DNA from 3 places in the Paenibacillus sp. FSL R7-0179 genome. Region 2 is predicted to be linked to each of the others. Evidence: riboswitches for the same ligand, from Rfam matches in the RefSeq annotation. Region 2 holds a riboswitch; each other region holds the start of a gene.
What was found. A riboswitch is a leader RNA that binds a small molecule or an ion and turns the genes downstream of it on or off. The one in region 2 is predicted to bind cyclic di-AMP.

Region 1 (6,024 bases), 510 kb from region 2:
GCGGCCGAGGCTGCACTGACGGCATTCAGCAAGTGGTACGGCCCTTATCCCTACTCCACCTTATCGATTGTCGTCCCGCCGGAGTCCGGCAACGGGGCCGGAGGAATGGAGTATCCGACCCTGATTACCGCCTTCGGCGCCATGGACACTTCACCGGGCACTTCCCTGGAGCGGACAATCATCCACGAGATCGGGCACCAGTATTTCTACGGCCTGGTGGCCAGTAACGAATTCGAAGAAGCCTGGCTTGATGAGAGCTTCACCTCTTATGCCGAAGACCGGCTGATGGAACAGGAATACGGTGTGGTCTCTAGCCTCCCGCTGCAGTCAAGCCTGGTGTCCTCCTCCCAGCCGCTTAAGCTGGAGACCTGGAAATATACTGGTGATGACGCCTACACGCGCAATGTATACATCCGGGGCAAGCTGGTGCTGAAGGATATTGAACGGATCACGGGGACCAAGAATATGGATGCCATCCTCGCCGCCTATGTGCACAAATACCGCTTCCAGCACCCGTCCACCGCCGACTTCCAGAAGGTTGTGGAGAAAGTGACCAAGCAATCCTGGCAGACTTATTTTGAACGGTATGTCTATAGCGGCGGTGCACCCGACTTCGCCATTGACGATATCAGGCTCACGGTCAGACGGGACAACAACGATGGCGGGGACAGCCGCTATAGCGCTGTGGTCGATGTAAGCAATAAAGGCAGCCTGTACCCCGATGTTCCCGTGAAATTCACCTTCGCAGACGGGTACACTGTGCAGCAATACTGGAATGGCGAGGGTAAGTCTACTTCCTTCGAGTTAGCGTATAAAGCGCCGCTGGTCTCCGCAGAGATCGATCCGGGGCATTCCATTCTGCTGGAGAGCAGGCATCTAAATAATTTCAGAATGGCGGAGCTTGAGCCGCGTACACTCTCCCGCTGGACGCTTAGCGCATCTACTCTGCTTGAAACCCTGCTCGGAACTCTTGTCTGGTGAGGTGAAGGAATGGTGAAAAGTTCAATTGCCCGCGGTTGGATCAGTATGAAAGAGCAGTTCTATATATTGATTCTGCTATTTATCTACCGGCTGTTCTGGGGATATTTCCTGTACAAATTCATTAAAAGCGCGGTTGTCCCCGTCCTGCTCCGCTACCCGGATGCGAATGCCGGCGGCAGCGGAATAGGCAGGCTGCTGTACTATATCGAAGGTCAGACCGCGCTGCGCACCGACCCTGCCGTGCAGCACTGGCTGTGGATGCTGCTGGCGCTGACAGTGCTAAGGCTGCTGGTGACTCCCTTTATCCGTGCAGGGCTGCTGCATGAGCTTCACCAGGAGCGCGCCGGAGCGCGGGGACTGTTCTTTTTTCCCGGAATGAGAAAATATGGGCTACCGATGCTGGTGTTCGGCATAGCCGAATGGGCGCTAACCCTCCTGCCGCTCTATTGGCTGCTTCCGCGTATGTACCGTCATCTGCTTAGCGGCGTTCTCGATGTACAGCTCCTGCTCAAGCTGGTGCCTTATGTGCTAGGCTGGCTGCTCTATCTCTTCCTTGTCCGCAAGCTTCTGCTCTATATGCAGTTCGGCTATACCGCAGGTAACGGCATGTTCTCCTCGCTGCTGATCTGTCTGAAGATGCTGATGCCTTCGATCGGTATATCCGTCATTCTGGGAGCGGGAAGCCTGGCCGTAATTCTGCTCTGCAGCGCCTCTGCTCTGTTCTATCCCGGATTGCCGGCTATTATGCTCCGCCAGGCCGCTCCGCTGCCCTCCACGCTGTTCAACATGTGGGGAATCGCTGCCCAGTACCATCTCTGGTCCAGTAAATCATTTCCACAATAATAAGCTGCTGAAGCGGCATACTAAAGAGAGTCACAGCCCCTTATCAGGGAGCAGGACTCTTTTTTGCATGAACCGGAGGACAAAAGCATTTGCAAAAGAGTAAATCCTCTGATACAATGATGGCTGTACTAGTAGTAACAAACTTGTAATATTTAAAGCAAAATCTTCCGTAACTATTGCAATTTAATCAATGCCGATAAGTCACTGTTCTGGTGCATAAAACGCCGAATTCCCTGCACCGGGAAGTGGGGGAACCATATTTTGGGTGAATTGATCTCGCTTTAGAGGGGTCATAGGGGAACCTTCTACCGAATCCTTAAGCTAACCTCGCAGGCCCTGGAAGGAGTACATCTTTTGATTAGTCAGAATTTCAAGAAAAAATGCACCGCAGCAGCGCTGGGTCTTGTGATGGTATTCACACTCGGAGCAGGCAGTGCCTTCGCAGATTCCAAAATGGATACTGTGATTTCAAAAACCATTGGGACGTCGTATAAAACCGGGGGCACAACCACCAGCGGCTTCGACTGTTCCGGATTTACCAAGTATGTGTTCAAGAATGTAGGACTTTCCTTGCCCCGCACCTCGAAAGCACAGTACAAAGTTGGAACAAGTGTATCTAAGAGCAATCTGCGTTCCGGTGATCTCGTGTTCTTCAATACCCTGGGTAACGGAGTGTCCCATGTCGGTATTTATGTTGGAAACGGGAAGTTCGCACAGTCCTCAAGTTCACGTGGTGTAACCATCAGTTCGATGAGCCAGTCCTACTGGGCCAACCGCTACGTTGGCGCCAAACGAGTAATGAGCACAACAGCCTACCAAGCTGTCGCTTACGATTGAACCTTTTGAAGCATACCCCGAATATTTCAGCCTCTAACAACTAAATGTAACTTATACGAGCCCGGGATGATTATTGCCGTAATCATTTCCGGGTTTTTCCTTTTCCTTATTCTACCTTTTACCCGAATCTACAGCCTTGAAACAGCATTTTCTTGCAAAAACAAAGAAAAAATCATATAAAATAATGCCTGCGCATAGTTATGAGTCTTCCGAAAGGGCTATAACTCTAAAAAACAGCAAAAAAGATGCATTAATATGTTATAAGTGATTGCCAAGCGCTTTAGTCTTTGTTACAATTATCGCAGTGAGCTTTTAGTAACATTTTTGTAATTATTGAATCGCTTTTAACAAAGGTTTTGTCATGTATTGAATGAACCGCTAATCCTAATCAACAGTCGTGCCGAGTTCCCTAATGAATTAGGGAAACGGGGGAACCACTTTGGGTGAATTGACCTCCTATTCTAAGAGGGGTCATAGGGGACCTTCAACCGAACCCTTAAGCTAACCTCGTAGGCATTGGAAGGGGTATTTACTTTTGAAGAAGAAGCTAGCAGCCGCAGTACTAAGCTTGTCCATTATCTTCACCATCGGAGCAGGAAGCGCTTTCGCGGATTCCAAAATGGATAAAGTGATCGACAAAGCCATCGGAACCAAATACGTGTCCGGCGGTACATCAACTAACGGGTTTGATTGCTCCGGATTTACAATGTATGTTTTTGATAAGATCGGCATTAACCTGCCCCATCAATCCGGCTCCCAGTATCAGATGGGCACTGCCGTGTCCCGTGACGAGATAAGACCGGGCGATCTGGTATTCTTTAATACCAATGGTAAAGGCGTGTCTCATGTCGGTGTTTATGTCGGTGACGGCGAATTCGCCCATGCCTCTTCCTCACGTGGTGTAACCATCAGTTCGCTGAGTGACAGCTATTACGTCAACCGCTACGTTGGCGCCAAACGAATCATGAGTACAGATGCTTACAAGAATGTAGCTTCGGATTCCCAAGACAATGATGATGTACAATAATTTTTTGCAACCAAACGCTCTTTTCCGAGATTTTTCCCGAAATCTTGGAGAAGGGCTTTTTTTGTCTATAAAATTACTTACCCGCCTCTATATTTGTAAAACACCGATTCTATACTTTCGGAAAATAATTATTGGCGTTTGTCAAGTTTCTGCATTTCCGCAAGGAATTTGCGTCGAAACTGGCCGTTTTTGTATATAATTAATATTAAGAACAAGTGGAAACGGCCTTGCCGTCCCTTTAAAGGATGATACCGTTTCGGCTGGAAGGAGGTCTCCCCTAATGATAAGCTCCCCGTTAACCTTTTACGTGGTGCCTATGGAGCCGCAGCATGCCGCTGAGATCTGTGAGTGGAGCTACAAGCCTCCGTATAATATTTACGGCTGGATGTCCTGGGAGCAGATGCAGGCGCTGGGGGTGGAGTTCGGAGATCCGCAGCTGCGAAGTGAGCAATATGTATCTGTCGTGAACGGGCAGGGGGATCTGTGCGGCTTTGCCCAGCTCTTTCCGATGGAGGGGGTAGTCCGGCTTGGTGTCGGAATGCGGCCCGAGCTGTGCGGCCATGGGATGGGGCATCTGTTCATGAAGGCTATTGTGCAGGCAGCACAGGCGCGTTACCCGGAGCGTGAGATCGACCTGGAGGTGCTGACCTGGAACCAGCGCGCCATCCGCGCTTATCAGAAATGCGGGTTCACTATAACGGATACCTATGAACGCCGCACTCCGACCGGTAATAAGCCTTTTTATTGCATGGTCTATGAGGAATAGCACCAGAAATAGATTGATTTTCAAAAAATGGATCATTTGTGTTCATTTTTTTGACACACATACTATGATAACGCTTCACCTTCCGCTATAATGGAGTCAGCAGCTTACATGGAGGGACGGATGCAGATGCAGAAATGGATCATGAGCGGTTTGTTTTTTGCCGCCTGTGCCTTTGCAGTAATCTTAATGTTTACCTTACCCGGTAAATCTGAGGTAGCCGAACAGAACAAGCCGACCATGCCGGAGGTTGTGCTGGACGCTGCGGGCGCAGAAGCCACAGTGAAGGCCAATTGTATCTCCTGCCACGGTGACCAGCTTCAGGGCGGGGCGGGACCCAGCCTGCAGCAGGAAGGCGCTTCGCATGACGCAGCTCAGATTTACAGCATAGTCACCAAGGGCCGCGGACAGATGCCTCCCTTCAAAGACAGGCTGGCCCCTGAAGAGATTGCGAATGTAGCCTTATGGCTGGCTGAGAAGAAATAAATGTATAATGCCCGTGACGAGGATAACGAATGATCCTTGCACGGGCATTTCTATTGACCAGATATTCCTGTTGTCTTCTTAGGGGCCTTGTCCTCTAGCGGGTCTTCTCGAATGCCTCATTAAATTCATGCGCCTGGCGGAGATCGAGCTTCTCCACATCTGCAGCCAGCCGCAGAACGACCGTCTTGTAATCAATGGTGATATGCGGGTGATGCTCAAAGGCCTCCGAAATTGCCGCTACCTCATCTACAAAAGCAATTCCCTTCATATATTCACTGAACATATATTTGCGCACCAGCCTATCCCTCTCCAGCTTCCAACCCTCAAGCTTGCCGATCTGCTCCTGCAGTTGTTCCTCAGTTAATTGCAATTCGTTTCCTCCCTTGCTAAGTTAACGGTTTCTTAAGCCTGCTCTTTCCTCCAAATAAAACATCCCTCAGCTTCAGAAAGTCCAAGGGATGTGCCAGGCCAAAGATTTTTGATTAAATGTATTCTGACATCCCGGCAATTAGTACTCCACTTCCAATCTTAACATGGCCGGATGCCCGGGACAAACCAGCTGCCGCATTTTGCCCCTGCTTTATACAAGAACGACCGAAGCCAAATCTTCATCGCCCAGCAGAATGTTAATGCGGTGTGTTTCTTTATCGTACATTACAACTCCGCTGCCCACCTGAATGACCGGCTCATTGCCCAGCGCGTAGAACAGGTCTTCCGCAAGCGCCTCCCAGACCTCCTGCCTCGATTCCTCCGGCAGATTCGTCCACTCTTCAGGCTCCATTTCAAAAAAAATGTACCCGTCTGAAATCCGTCCAACGGCTCCTGTCAGTTCAACCAGAATTTCACCGTAATCTCTGCCATGCTTAACTCCCACATCAATCACTCCGTTTTCTTCGCTGATGAATAATAACCTACCTTATCTATTATAGCCGAAAAAATCACTTCACAAAAAAGGGAATGATGTCGATAAAGAAGAATATACGTGATTTGGTTACGAACAGAGTGTTCTCCCGCGGTTCAAGGACGAATTACGCGGTTAGTCGATCACTTCTTAATTCTCATGGACGAGGTGCATAAATGGAAATCT
Region 2 (6,024 bases):
GCAGCGAATAAGACGAAGCTATAGCCATGATATATAAAGCGCGCAACAACAAAACACCCATCCGCCCCATAAAGGCAGATGGGTGTTTGCTATACACCATTATTTTTACGAAAGTCAGAAGGGTTAACTCCCGTCCATCTTTTGAATTGTCTGCTGAAGTGGGAGAGGTTCTTGTAGCCTAGACGGTTTGAAATCTCATTTAAAGATATTCTGGGCTGCTGGAGTAATATTTTGGCTTCCTGCAGCTTTAAGTCTGACAGATAGGTACGGGGCGACATTTTATATATTTTTTGAAATACCTCTAATCCGTAGTTGGGGCTGATCCCAAGCGCAGCGATGATGGGCTGGATGTGAAGGGTGTAATCTGAATTTCCCTGGGTGCAATTTTTCTTGAAAGCCCGCTTGATGGCTTCGGCAATTTCTTTGGCGTATTTCGCAGTGGTCATGGACTGCTTAGCACGTATCTCCGTCTGGACCGGCTGGATATCTATCAGCACCTCCAATAATTCGAATAGGACCATTTGTGCTTTTAGCTTCGCTTTGGTGAACGACAGCTCAGGCTCATGCAGAATATCTATCCATTTTTGAAGGCACTTTTTCAGCTTAGGATGATACGAACTGGAGGGCGTATAGACCCAGTCGCAGTTTTTCATGATTTGCATCCGCAAGGAGGGCTCGTCTATATCGAAATGAGCACAAAAATAAGTCATCGATGCAGCGGAAATGCATTTATTCGTATGCTCGAACCCGGGCGGAATCAGCAGAATATCATCACGGTTTACAACGAATTGTTCATAATCCATCCTTGTCTCCTGAGTCCCATCCAGCACAATTAGAATCTCAAAGGCATGGTGGGATTCTGTCGTCATGCTCCAATCGGCAGGAACGGTCTGTGTATGTGCGCCAAAAAAGCGTATATTCCAATCAATGCGCGGCAACAGCAGCGTCTGTGCACCTGTGAGATAGCTATTCATCTGTTCCAATTTGCAGCACCTGCCTTTGATTTGGGTAAATCTAGCCGTAATCATCCCATCGCATAAGGACGTTACTAGTTATTATAATATACATAGACAACAGGAAAAGGGTAAATAATATGGCTAAACAGCGAAGGGAAGCAAATCAATGACGAAGATTAATAATCCTATAATCCCTGGAATGGCACCAGATCCCTCTATTATTAGAGTAGATGATGTGTATTATATTGCGACATCTACGTTTCATTGGAATCCCGGCATTCAAATTTTCAAGTCAAACGATTTAGCGGATTGGGAGTTGACGGCCTTTGCCCTGAATAAAGGGGAAGTGAATCTAAGAGGCACAAATACTCCAGCCGGGATCTGGGCCCCGCATCTCTCCTACGATTCCAGGACGAACCGGTACTGGTTAGCCTATTCACATATGTTAAACATGGCAGGCCGTGAATTTAACTCGGATTCCTATGCCATGTGGGCAGAAGATATCCAGGGACCCTGGTCGGAGCCCATCTATCTGACATCCATCGGTTTCGATCCGGCGCTCTTTCATGATGAAGACGGCAAACACTATGTGTCCATTCTTGAATGGGAGACCCGTGAAGGGTATCAGGCGCCTGGACATATTGTGATCGCTGAATTTGATTTGAATGTGGGGAAGATCGCTGGACAATGGCACCGGGTGACGCAAGGCTTCACCAGCCGCGGCTGTGCGGAAGCACCGCAGATCTATAAATATAGAGATATGTACTATCTGCTATTAGCAGCTGGCGGAACGGGTTATGCTCATGGTGTGGAGCTGGGACGTTCGGAGAATATTTTTGGCCCCTATGAAGCGCATCCGTCGGGAGAGCCTATTATCACTTCCTCGCCGCGTCATCTATTCTCACTGGGCAATCCGGATGCCGGGCATTTTGAGATGTATAATCCAGGTTCAATCATGCAAAAAGCAGGTCACGGCTCATTAGTTCAAACCCAAACAGGCGAATGGTACATTGCCCATTTAATGTCACGGCCTGTGGAAGGAACGCTTTTAAACCCATTAGGCCGTGAAACCTCTATACAGAAAATGCATTGGACAGAGGACGGCTGGCTGGAAATGAAGGACGGATCGAATGTAGCCAAAATGGAGGTTGAGGGGTTAACAGGTGTTGAACTAGAGGGGGACAGACTCTCTCATGACGTATTTGATGATTTTAACCGGGAGCACTATGATCTTCACTTTCTGACTCCATACCGGGACCAGCAAGCAGCATGGGTGAATACGGTTGAACGTCCCGGTTACTTGCGCATTCATGGAGAGAATTCTTTCTTCTCGCAGATCAATCCGGCGATGTTGGCCACACGTGCTACCTCCCTTCATTATGAAGTTCAGACCAAGGTGGAGTTTCATCCCGATCATTACTCGGAAACGGCGGGGATGGGGCTATACTATGATTCGAATAATTGGCTGTACGTTCACTTGACCCACTCCGAATCAAAGGGCACTGTTCTATCTGTGCTGCAGGCCAAGCTGGGGGAACGCACCGAGCGGGTCCACCATTACATTCCAGTCCCTGAAGACACAGCGGAGCTCAAGCTGATCTACCACTCAGGCATCGCGAGTATCCTTTACCGCTTGGGGGATAACGGGGATTGGCAAGCTTTTGTAGAGAATATCGATGCTCTCTATCTGTCGGATGAAGGCGTGAACGGGGAGCCGGGGGAGATCGGCGGATTTACAGGCTTGTTCAATTTCATCGGTTCTGTTGATGCCCACCAGCATGACTCCTTCGCTGATTTCGAGTACTATAGAGTGAAGAATTACTAACAGGAGTGGTGAATGGTTGTGAAGAAAAGCAGACAAACCCCAATGCTGGTTGGGGCCTCTATCCTGCTCATTATTGTCAGCAGCTTGATCCCCTCGGATCAGTCGACATGGCTGGGGGCGTTACAGACCCTAATGCTGGGAGCCGGATTACTCGGCTGCTGTATGGCTTTTTGGCGGTTTGCCAAGGGCGGCAAGGGTGGTAAGAGCGGGAAAGGCAAGAGCTGAGTTCTATGTACTGAACAGTTGGCGGAGACAGGATCGGTTCATGGGATGGTTGAGCTATGAAAGGTGAGCCAGGCACAGTATGGGTGCGTGATGGCGCTGAGAGTCAAGGACTAAGTCGCGGCGGATGCTGCGGCTTTTTTTGATATGCTGTGGGGTCCCGCAAAGTACCTCAGTCATCATCGAAGCCAGAGCCCCATTTTGAGGGGCGGATTTTGTTTTGTAGGCGGACTCAGAGGCCTTTATTTTGTGAAAAAGACCGATTATCTCCCCGTTGCGGACTGAGAGGACGTTAACGGGCTGTTTGGAGCGCCAAATGAGGCAGAATGGGTTAATTAAGCGCCTCTCAGTCCGCATGGACTTCAGAACAGTCTCATTTGCCGAAATAGCGGATTTGTAGTCCGCAGCCCGCCCGCCACATCAGACTCCTTCTGCCGCATCCGTATCCTGATTCCGCCACATCAGACTCCTTCTGCCGCATCCGTATCCTAATTCCGCCACAGCCAACTCGTTCCGCCGCACTCATTCCTGTATCCCACGAATCCCGCGTTATTCCCAGTCTCATCCCGCCGAAGGGCGGTGGACCGCAGGCAAGGCCGAATGTGCGGCTGCCATCTGTTCGCGTATTCCTCTAAGCCGGGCCTTCAGCTCGGGGATGCTGCACTCCAGGATCTGGCTGATGTCGGGCAAGGGGAGCTGGATGCCGTACCATAAGGCACTGGCAACGTGATCGTCCCAGTTGAGCACAGAAGCGGAGCGGCTATGGTTCCGCGCGAGCGCGGCACATTGGCGGATGCACTCTCTGTAAGCAGACGCAGCAGCGCTGTCTCCAGTGAGGCTGCCCTTCAGCCACAGTGGATGGAGGGCAGCGAAGGTGGCGGTGGTTGCTTGTTCGGCGCGGGCGCCTTTGTCCAGCAGCAGGCAGCTAAGCGCATAGACGGGACCGCTATATTGCTGGGTGTAGTGGTTGAACCCGGCAGCAGCTGTCAGTTTGGGCGGTAAGGGGTCAGGCATGTGGTCACGTTCCTTTCAGAATCTATACTGTGCAGTTCATTCCAGCGCGCAAAAAACCGCAGGCAGAGGAGGACCTCTGCCTGCGGTTGTGGGTAACAGGGCGTAAGACGCCTGGCACAAAAGCTTGGCGGATCAGGACTCTCTCCTTACGCTTACGAGGTTAGCTGTCGGATTCGGACGGTGAGAGTCGCCCTACCTGCCGGAGACCTGCGCGTGGCATTCTCCTTCGGATTCACCCCAAGTCGGCCTGACGGCCGGATGGTTCCCCCGTTTTCCACATGACGGAAATTCAGCGTGCATGCATATGCTCATTTTCATGAATGCATTCATTTGCTTTCAACACGAATCATACTCTCTTCGGAGGGGGTTTGTAAAAATGGAAAAGAGTGCTATTCGCCTTGTTTTCAGCAAATGCCTGAATAGCTGCGCATAGGAAAGCCAAAACACCTATATGTAGCAGATTATCCGCCATTTATCTCGCTCAAGCGCTGTTTTTTATTTTTGGCAGACGGCGGTGGGGATGAAGGCCCCTTGTATTAGACTACCACCACAGCGGAACCTTCTGATTCTTCCAGGCAATAATCCGCTTCACCTCACGAACGGCTCCTGTTGTAATCTCATAGCCGCTACGCTCGGTGGCATGAAGGTCCAGGAAATGCAGCATCCCTCCATAAGTCCCCACGGCCAGCAATGTCTCATCCGCATTGACAGCTAAGCCTGATATAGTGCTTCCGGCATAATAACGCCACAGCTCCCGCCCCTCTAGGTCAATGAGCGTCAAGTAGCCATAGGCGTCGCCAATGACAACACCGTCCTTCAGCGCTGCCGCCGCATATACCCGGGCCTCCTCGTTGACAAGCGGATATTCCTGATCTGGCAGAAGCTTGCCTGCTTCCGCATCTTCAAGGGACACGGCGAGGGTAACGCCATTATAGAAGTGGCAGGCATTGTACCATACGCTATGCTGGTCCTTCGTAAATATAGTATAGTGCGGGTAGCTCGATTCCGGATTGAATAAGTGAACCTGTCCTGAAGTTGTGTCATATAAAAGATGGTCGCTGCCCTGGCTGCCGTAGGCAATCCATCTTCCGTCCGGTGAGACGGCACCATGCGGCATGTCAATTTCAATATGCTCCATCTCATCTGCTTTATATTCTTCGAGATCAGGATGCAGCAGCTTCACCTCCCAGGGCTTATCCAGCGCTTGCTGGACCAGGAAAATTCCCTGGCTCGTAACAAGCAATAACGCCCCGCCCCCGTTAAAAGGAATGATCTCCTCCAAGGGTAACTCCTGGTCCAGGCTGTCTAAGTTCAAAACAGTAAAGTCCGGGTCCAGCGCTTGAATCGTTCCATTTAGCTCACGCCATGAAAGCTCGGCAACGACCTCTCCCTGCAACTCGCTGTTCATGGATTGCATAATGGTAATGCCTTGAGTTCCGGCGAGCGCATAGAACTGATTATCAGGAGATGCCCCAACCAGGCTAAACTCGTCGAATACGGAAATAACATCCTTATACACAGCCACAACTGCATTCTTCTCCCAGGGTGAGCCTATGCTGAACACCACAGCATCATCACTGATGAAATGGATACCGCGAACCGCCTGCATCTCCTTCTGAAAGTGGCCGGAGAGCGGCCACGTTGCCGCCGGCAATTGCGCCCGCAGCTCAGCAATTTCACCATGCTCATTAGCTCCCCGAATCATCTTATAGATTGTGGCGGCGAGGGCCCCGCGTGTATCCTCTACGGGTTCATCTCCCGCCTTGTCCCAGCCTTCAGTCAGTCCCTTATGTACGAATTGATTGACGTCGCTCGCATAACGCTGTCCTTCTTCACGCCATTTGGCGGCCTGCTCATCTTGTAGCCAGTTCAATTAATCAGTCCTCCTGTTCCTCCAGATATATATAAATATACATATTTTACATCAATGAATCGCAAAAAAAAGGTGCTGCTCCTGTTGAGAGGACAGCACCTTTGTGTATATTACAGAACAGCAGCATCCATAAG
Region 3 (6,024 bases), 580 kb from region 2:
GGTGAATTATGGAACCATCGACATCGACCGGATTCTGCGGATGCTGCGTCCTTATGACGGCCGGGTGGTTGTGAAGGAATCGGGGATGCATGCGATTGAGGATTACCTGATGTCGCGGTATCAGATGTACTGGCAGGTCTATTTCCATCCGGTAACCCGCAGCTCAGAGATTATTCTCAGACAGATTCTCCGCCGGGCCAAGGAACTGGTGCAGCAGCAGCATGCCTTCCGTTTCATGATCGAGCCTTTAAGTGATCTGTTCAGCGGAGAGGTAACGGTCGGGCAGTATTTGCTGCTGGATGAAGCCTTGATGCAGACTGCCTTCATGCAGTGGACGCTGGAGGAGGATGAGATCCTGAGCGACTTGTGCAGCCGGTTTATCCATCGTAAACTGTATAAATATGTAGAGATGGAGCATCTCGATGCAGACAGAATTGGCGAAATCCGCCGCAGCTTTGCCGGTGCGGGACTCCGGCCCGATTATGACCTGGAAATTGATTATCCCACCGATCTTCCTTATGACGTATTCCGTCCGGGAGACGGCTTTGACAGCAAGCAGATCCTGCTTCTGGACAAGCATGAGCGGCTGAGGGAAATCTCCGAGGTCTCGGATATTGTCCGCTCCATCAGCGGTATTCACCGCGGCAGACACCATCTGTATTTTCCGCAGGATAGGCTGCAGAAAGCCCTTCCACAGCTGCCGGCGTCCATCGCAGAGATTTTTGCCAAATAACCGATCAAGCTTGGAATTATAGATACAATAACAGGCCGAAAGGATGTAATGTAATGCAGTTATTCGACACCCATACCCATCTGGACGCTCCACAATTCGACGAAGACCGCGAAGAGGTCATTGCCAGGGCACTGGAAGCTGGCGTCAGTAAGATGATCAACATCGGCTTTAACCGGGACACGATACCGACGACCATGCAGCTTGCCGAGAAATATGATTATATTTATGCAGCTGTTGGCTGGCATCCTCAGGATGCCATCACGATGAAGGACGGAGATCTGGAATGGATCGCCTCCCTGTGCACTCATCCCAAGGTGGTTGCCATCGGTGAGATTGGACTGGATTACTATTGGGACACCTCCCCTAAGGATGTGCAGCATGAAGTATTCCGCAAGCAGATCGGGCTGGCCCGTGAGCTGAAGATGCCAATCTGTATTCATAACCGCGATGCTCATGAAGATGTGATCCGCATCCTACGAGAGGAGAAGGCAGGCGAGGTTGGCGGCGTAATGCACTCCTTCTCCGGCAGCTGGGAAAGTGCCAAAATGTGTCTTGATTTGGGCTTCCATCTTTCTTTTGGAGGACCGATTACGTTCAAGAATGCACGTGTGCCCAAAGAGGTGCTTGCCCAGACTCCGCTGGACCGGCTGTTGATCGAAACCGACTCCCCATATCTGACTCCGCACCCCTTCCGGGGCAAGCGAAATGAGACTGCTCATGTGAGACTGGTAGCGGAGGCGGCCGCGGCAATAAAAGGGATTGAATTACAGGAATTGGCGGAAATTACGTATGCGAACGCACTGGAACGATTTGGAATACTCTGAAAACGGGAGTAAAAGCGGTGAAAAATGAAGTATAGCGGATATATTAAACTTTTATAACGGAAAAACGGCCGATTATTACAATATTTTAATCATTTTTTTACGTAAACGTGGTTGAATCGTCCTTTACAACATGTATCAAAACAGGATATCATCTTTTCAGTGCAGTGAGCTGTTGTAACTGTGACAGTCACTAATTTCATGGATCGTCTCGCTGAGTCTCCGGAAGTGGAGAATGGGGGAACCAATAATGCTCTGCCGCATGAACGTACAAGAGTACTAACGCAGAATTGCCGCAGGCATTATTTGATTTCTTTACGTGGTCTTGGGGTGAATTTGAGGGCAACCGCCGTGAGCGGGTGACCTGAGATAGGGCGTCTCTCTTATGTCCGAACCCGACAGCTAACCCCGTAAGCGCAAGTAAGAGAGGAAACCTCGTGCATAAGCATTCCGACGTATTCGACACCGGGAAGCCACGAAAGAGTCCTCTATGAACTCTTTTTTAGGCTTCTTTTGTTTTGAATAATGAGGATGCTCCCGGCATACTGTTATATAACAGATCTCCGGAGTACCTATGCCGAGCAGGCGATCCATGAGCAGGAAACGCTGAAGCAAGTGCGGGCGTATCCTGTTGCAAACTCAAACCTAGTTTCGTCAGAAATGATACAGTCTACCTTGATATAACTTGGACGACGGGGCTATGTAAGGAGGATGGAAAGAGTGGGCGTATTCCAACCAGAGGTATCCCATGATTCGCAATCATCCAGCAGGTCTTTCGCATTACGGTTGAAGCAAGTAAATCCCCGCGTAGTTTTACTTGCCGGTGTGGCATCGATTGTTATCGCACTGTTAATACTGCTGTACGTACACGGTCTGAGCAAAAAAGAAATTACCCTAGTAATAGACGGACAGGTACAGACACTGGAGACGCGGGAAACGCTGTTCAGTGATGTGCTGGCTAAGGAACAGATTACGCTGCAGGCGCATGATGAATTATCTATTGGCCTTAGTGATGAAATAAAAGACGGCGACCGTATCGTGATTAACACTGCGCAAAAGTTCGCTCTTACCGTAGACGGAAAGACCGAGACGTTATTTACGACCGAGGATACCATTGGTCAGGCCATCAGCAAGCTGGGCTACAGCCTGGAAGGCTTAGACAAGATTTACCCTTCGCTAGACACCGCAGTATCTGCAGACATGGAAATCAAAATTGTCCGGATTAACAAGCATGTGGTCCAACGGACAACTAATTTGCCTTTCCGGGTCATTAAGACAGCAGACCCCTCATTGACCAAGGGAACCGTAAGAGTGGCACAGGCAGGTAGGCCTGGCGTAATGATTCAGCACATCGAGAAGATCTATCAAGATGGCGAGCTGGCATCCATGCGCATGATCGGCAAGGAAGTACAGACGGTTACCAAGGACAAAGTCATTGCCATTGGAACCAAGCCGCTTCCTAAGCCCGTCGTAGTTACTGCCAAAGTCTCCAAACCTGTAACAACCTCCAAGTCATCTAAAGCCAGCGCAAAGGCCAGCAATGTTACCAGTAAGGCTGGTGTGGATTTCGAGTATAAAAGAATGATCAAAAACGTATCCATGACCGCGTATTCGTCGCAGGAACCGGGTATTGGAACACGTACTGCCTCCGGCACACGCGTAACGGAAGGCCGCACTATAGCTGTAGATCCCAGTGTTATACCAATTGGCTGGTGGGTGTACATTGAAGGATTAGGGTTTCGCCGAGCAGAGGATACCGGCGGTGCCATCAAAGGCAACAAGGTGGATGTCTATTACGATTCGCTGAGCCATGCCCGTAATTTCGGCCGCAAGTCGCGCACACTTTATGTGATCGGACCTGTGAAGCCGGAGCTGAACTAAAAGTAATGTCTTTTGCAAATTAACGGTTAATACGATATAGTGAGGGAAGCACTTACGGAATTTTAGAGAGCTGCCGCTCATCACTTATACATTCTTTAGCCAAAAAGAAGGGGAGCGAATCCTCTTCTTTTTGCGTTCTGGAGTAAGGAGTAAAATTATTTATGATTAAAGAGCTAATTGTGGTTGAAGGGAAAAGTGATACCGTTGCCGTTAAGCGGGCGGTTGAGGCCGATACAATTGAAACCGGGGGTTCGGCAGTGGATAGCAGGGTCATTGCCAAGATCAGGCTGGCCATGGAGCGCCGGGGTGTTATCATTCTTACCGACCCGGATCATGCCGGAGAGCGAATCCGCAAAATCGTCGCGGCCAAGGTGCCGGGCTGCAAGCATGCCTTCATCCCGGAGAAGGATGCTACCCGCAAGGGGGATGTCGGAATAGAGAATGCTTCGCCTGAGGCTATCCGCCATGCGCTGGAGCATGTACATACCTCCTTCGAGGGGGCACCGGCTATCATCGGGCTGGATGAACTCATGGCCGCAGGGCTGATGGTGCATCCCCGGGCGGCTGAGCGCAGAATGCAGCTTGGCAATCTGCTCGGTATCGGTTATTGCAATGGCAAGCAGCTGTACAAACGTCTGGCGATGTTCGGCATTACCCGCGAAGAATTCGCGCAGGCCCTCGCCCAAATTGATCAGGGAGGCATTACTTCATGAGCGGTATCGAGAATATCTCGTCCCCAACAAGAACCAAAGCGATAATTCAGCGTTACGGATTCTCCTTCAAAAAAAGCCTGGGCCAGAACTTTCTGATTGATCAGAATATTCTGGATAAAATCGTGGATGCCGCCGGACTGGACAGCACAGCCGGTGCGCTTGAGATTGGGCCGGGGATCGGAGCACTGACGGAACGGCTGGCGATGACAGCCGGGGCTGTCACTGCGGTAGAGATTGACCGCAGGCTGATTCCGATTCTTAGAGATGTCCTGTCGCCATATTCCCATGTGAAGATCCGTAACGACGATGTGCTGAAGGTGAATCTGCAGGAGCTGTTCGCTGAGGATTTCGCGGGCAGGGACCGGGTTAGCGTCGTAGCTAACCTGCCGTATTATGTGACTACTCCCATCCTGATGAAGCTGCTGGAGGAGAAGCTGCCGCTGGATAATATCGTAGTCATGATCCAGAAGGAGGTTGCTGAGCGTATGGCGGCGTCTCCAGGCGGCAAGGAGTACGGCAGCCTGAGTATTGCCGTCCAGTATTACAGCGAGCCTGAGCTGGTCTGCATGGTGCCGCGTACAGTCTTCATCCCGCAGCCGAATGTGGAATCGGCTGTGATCCGGCTGAAGGTCAGAGAACGTCCACCGGTAGAGGTAGCGGACGAGAAGCATTTCTTTGATGTGGTTCAGGCCTCCTTCACCCAGCGGCGCAAGACGATTGCAAATAATCTTAAGGCCCGCTACTTTCCGGAAGAAGGGCGGGAGCGCCTGGAGGCGCTGCTCTCCGAAGCCGGAATTGAACCGTCGCGGCGCGGCGAGACGCTTAGCATTGAAGAGTATGCGCGGCTCAGTGCGGTTCTTCTGGCCGCAGGTATCGCATAGAATACAGAAAACCCTCCCGGTGGATGAACCAACCGGGGCCTTTGCCCATAACATGGGGTAGAGGTGGTGTTGTAATGAATCTAGGAGACTTGGTCATTCGTAAATCCTATGGCGGCGATGTGACCTTCCGGGTAGACAATATATTGCAGAATAGAGCAGTCATTAAAGGCACGGAGTTTCGTCTTCTGGCGGATTCCCCGCTGGAGGATCTGGTTCAGGTGCCTCCTACACGGGTTACCGAGCGGGGAGCGCGTGCGCAGATCAAGGCAACAGAATCACTAAGCTGGCTTCGTAAAGACCGGCAGATCCAGAGCCAGCGGAGCGGTGAGAGCGTATCGGGGTCTACGGGGACCTGGGGCCCATCTCCGAAGGAGGCGGCTTACTTTGAAGTGCCGGGCAAGGTCCTGCATTTGGACGGGGATGCGCTCTATCTGAAGAAGAGCCTGAGCCTCTACGAGCAGCTGCGTATACCGGCGGAGGGACATCACGTCAACGAATCCAAAATGGCGGAGACGCTGTACCGTCTGCTGCCCCGAGTGCGTCCTGATATCGTAGTGATTACCGGCCATGATGGAGTACTTAAGCAACAGCAGAATTATGATCTGTACAGTCTGAGCAGTTATAAGAATTCACAGAATTTTGTGGCAGCGATCCGGGTGGCCCGTGAATATGAGCGAAATTTCGATGCCTTGACGATCGTAGCCGGAGCCTGCCAGTCGCACTTTGAGGCTCTTCTGGGCAATGGTGCCAATTTCGCCAGCTCCCCGGGCAGAATACTCATTCATGCTCTGGACCCGGTGTATATCGCGGCCAAGGCCTCTTTTACCTCCATCCGGGATACGGTGAACTTAAGCGATGTACTGAGCCATACGATCAGCGGCAATCAGGGGATGGGCGGAATAGAGACGCGGGGCAGCTTCCGGATCGGAATGCCCCAGCTCCAGAACCTGGCTACGCTGAAGGTTGCACCTTCCGTGCTGTAACCGGGCAAGCGA

Region 1: it holds a riboswitch for cyclic di-AMP, as region 2 does, so the genes downstream of both, MKX63_RS03845 (C40 family peptidase) here and MKX63_RS01655 (hypothetical protein) in region 2, are expected to answer to the same signal.
Region 3: it holds a riboswitch for cyclic di-AMP, as region 2 does, so the genes downstream of both, MKX63_RS04200 (3D domain-containing protein) here and MKX63_RS01655 (hypothetical protein) in region 2, are expected to answer to the same signal.

What each region holds. Positions count from the first base shown of each region.
Region 1 is NZ_JBBOCC010000001.1:903,184-909,207, forward strand. Features, by position in the region: gene MKX63_RS03835 (M1 family metallopeptidase) at 1-981, shown strand, start outside; gene MKX63_RS03840 (hypothetical protein) at 991-1,824, shown strand; cyclic di-AMP (ydaO/yuaA leader) riboswitch at 2,037-2,175, shown strand; gene MKX63_RS03845 (C40 family peptidase) at 2,233-2,661, shown strand; cyclic di-AMP (ydaO/yuaA leader) riboswitch at 3,050-3,192, shown strand; gene MKX63_RS03850 (C40 family peptidase) at 3,197-3,688, shown strand; gene MKX63_RS03855 (GNAT family N-acetyltransferase) at 3,969-4,454, shown strand; gene MKX63_RS03860 (c-type cytochrome) at 4,581-4,937, shown strand; gene MKX63_RS03865 (4a-hydroxytetrahydrobiopterin dehydratase) at 5,032-5,307, opposite strand; gene MKX63_RS03870 (hypothetical protein) at 5,518-5,811, opposite strand; gene motA (flagellar motor stator protein MotA) at 6,015-6,024, shown strand, end outside.
Region 2 is NZ_JBBOCC010000001.1:395,264-401,287, reverse strand. Features, by position in the region: gene MKX63_RS01675 (hypothetical protein) at 1-11, shown strand, start outside; gene MKX63_RS01670 (AraC family transcriptional regulator) at 90-1,028, opposite strand; gene MKX63_RS01665 (family 43 glycosylhydrolase) at 1,123-2,781, shown strand; gene MKX63_RS01660 (hypothetical protein) at 2,800-3,006, shown strand; gene MKX63_RS01655 (hypothetical protein) at 3,565-4,017, opposite strand; cyclic di-AMP (ydaO/yuaA leader) riboswitch at 4,153-4,322, opposite strand; gene MKX63_RS01650 (WD40 repeat domain-containing protein) at 4,559-5,890, opposite strand; gene MKX63_RS01645 (glutaredoxin family protein) at 6,001-6,024, opposite strand, start outside.
Region 3 is NZ_JBBOCC010000001.1:974,773-980,796, reverse strand. Features, by position in the region: gene MKX63_RS04210 (HD domain-containing protein) at 1-733, shown strand, start outside; gene MKX63_RS04205 (TatD family hydrolase) at 787-1,557, shown strand; cyclic di-AMP (ydaO/yuaA leader) riboswitch at 1,757-1,986, shown strand; gene MKX63_RS04200 (3D domain-containing protein) at 2,275-3,435, shown strand; gene rnmV (ribonuclease M5) at 3,597-4,148, shown strand; gene rsmA (16S rRNA (adenine(1518)-N(6)/adenine(1519)-N(6))-dimethyltransferase RsmA) at 4,145-5,029, shown strand; gene yabG (sporulation peptidase YabG) at 5,104-6,012, shown strand.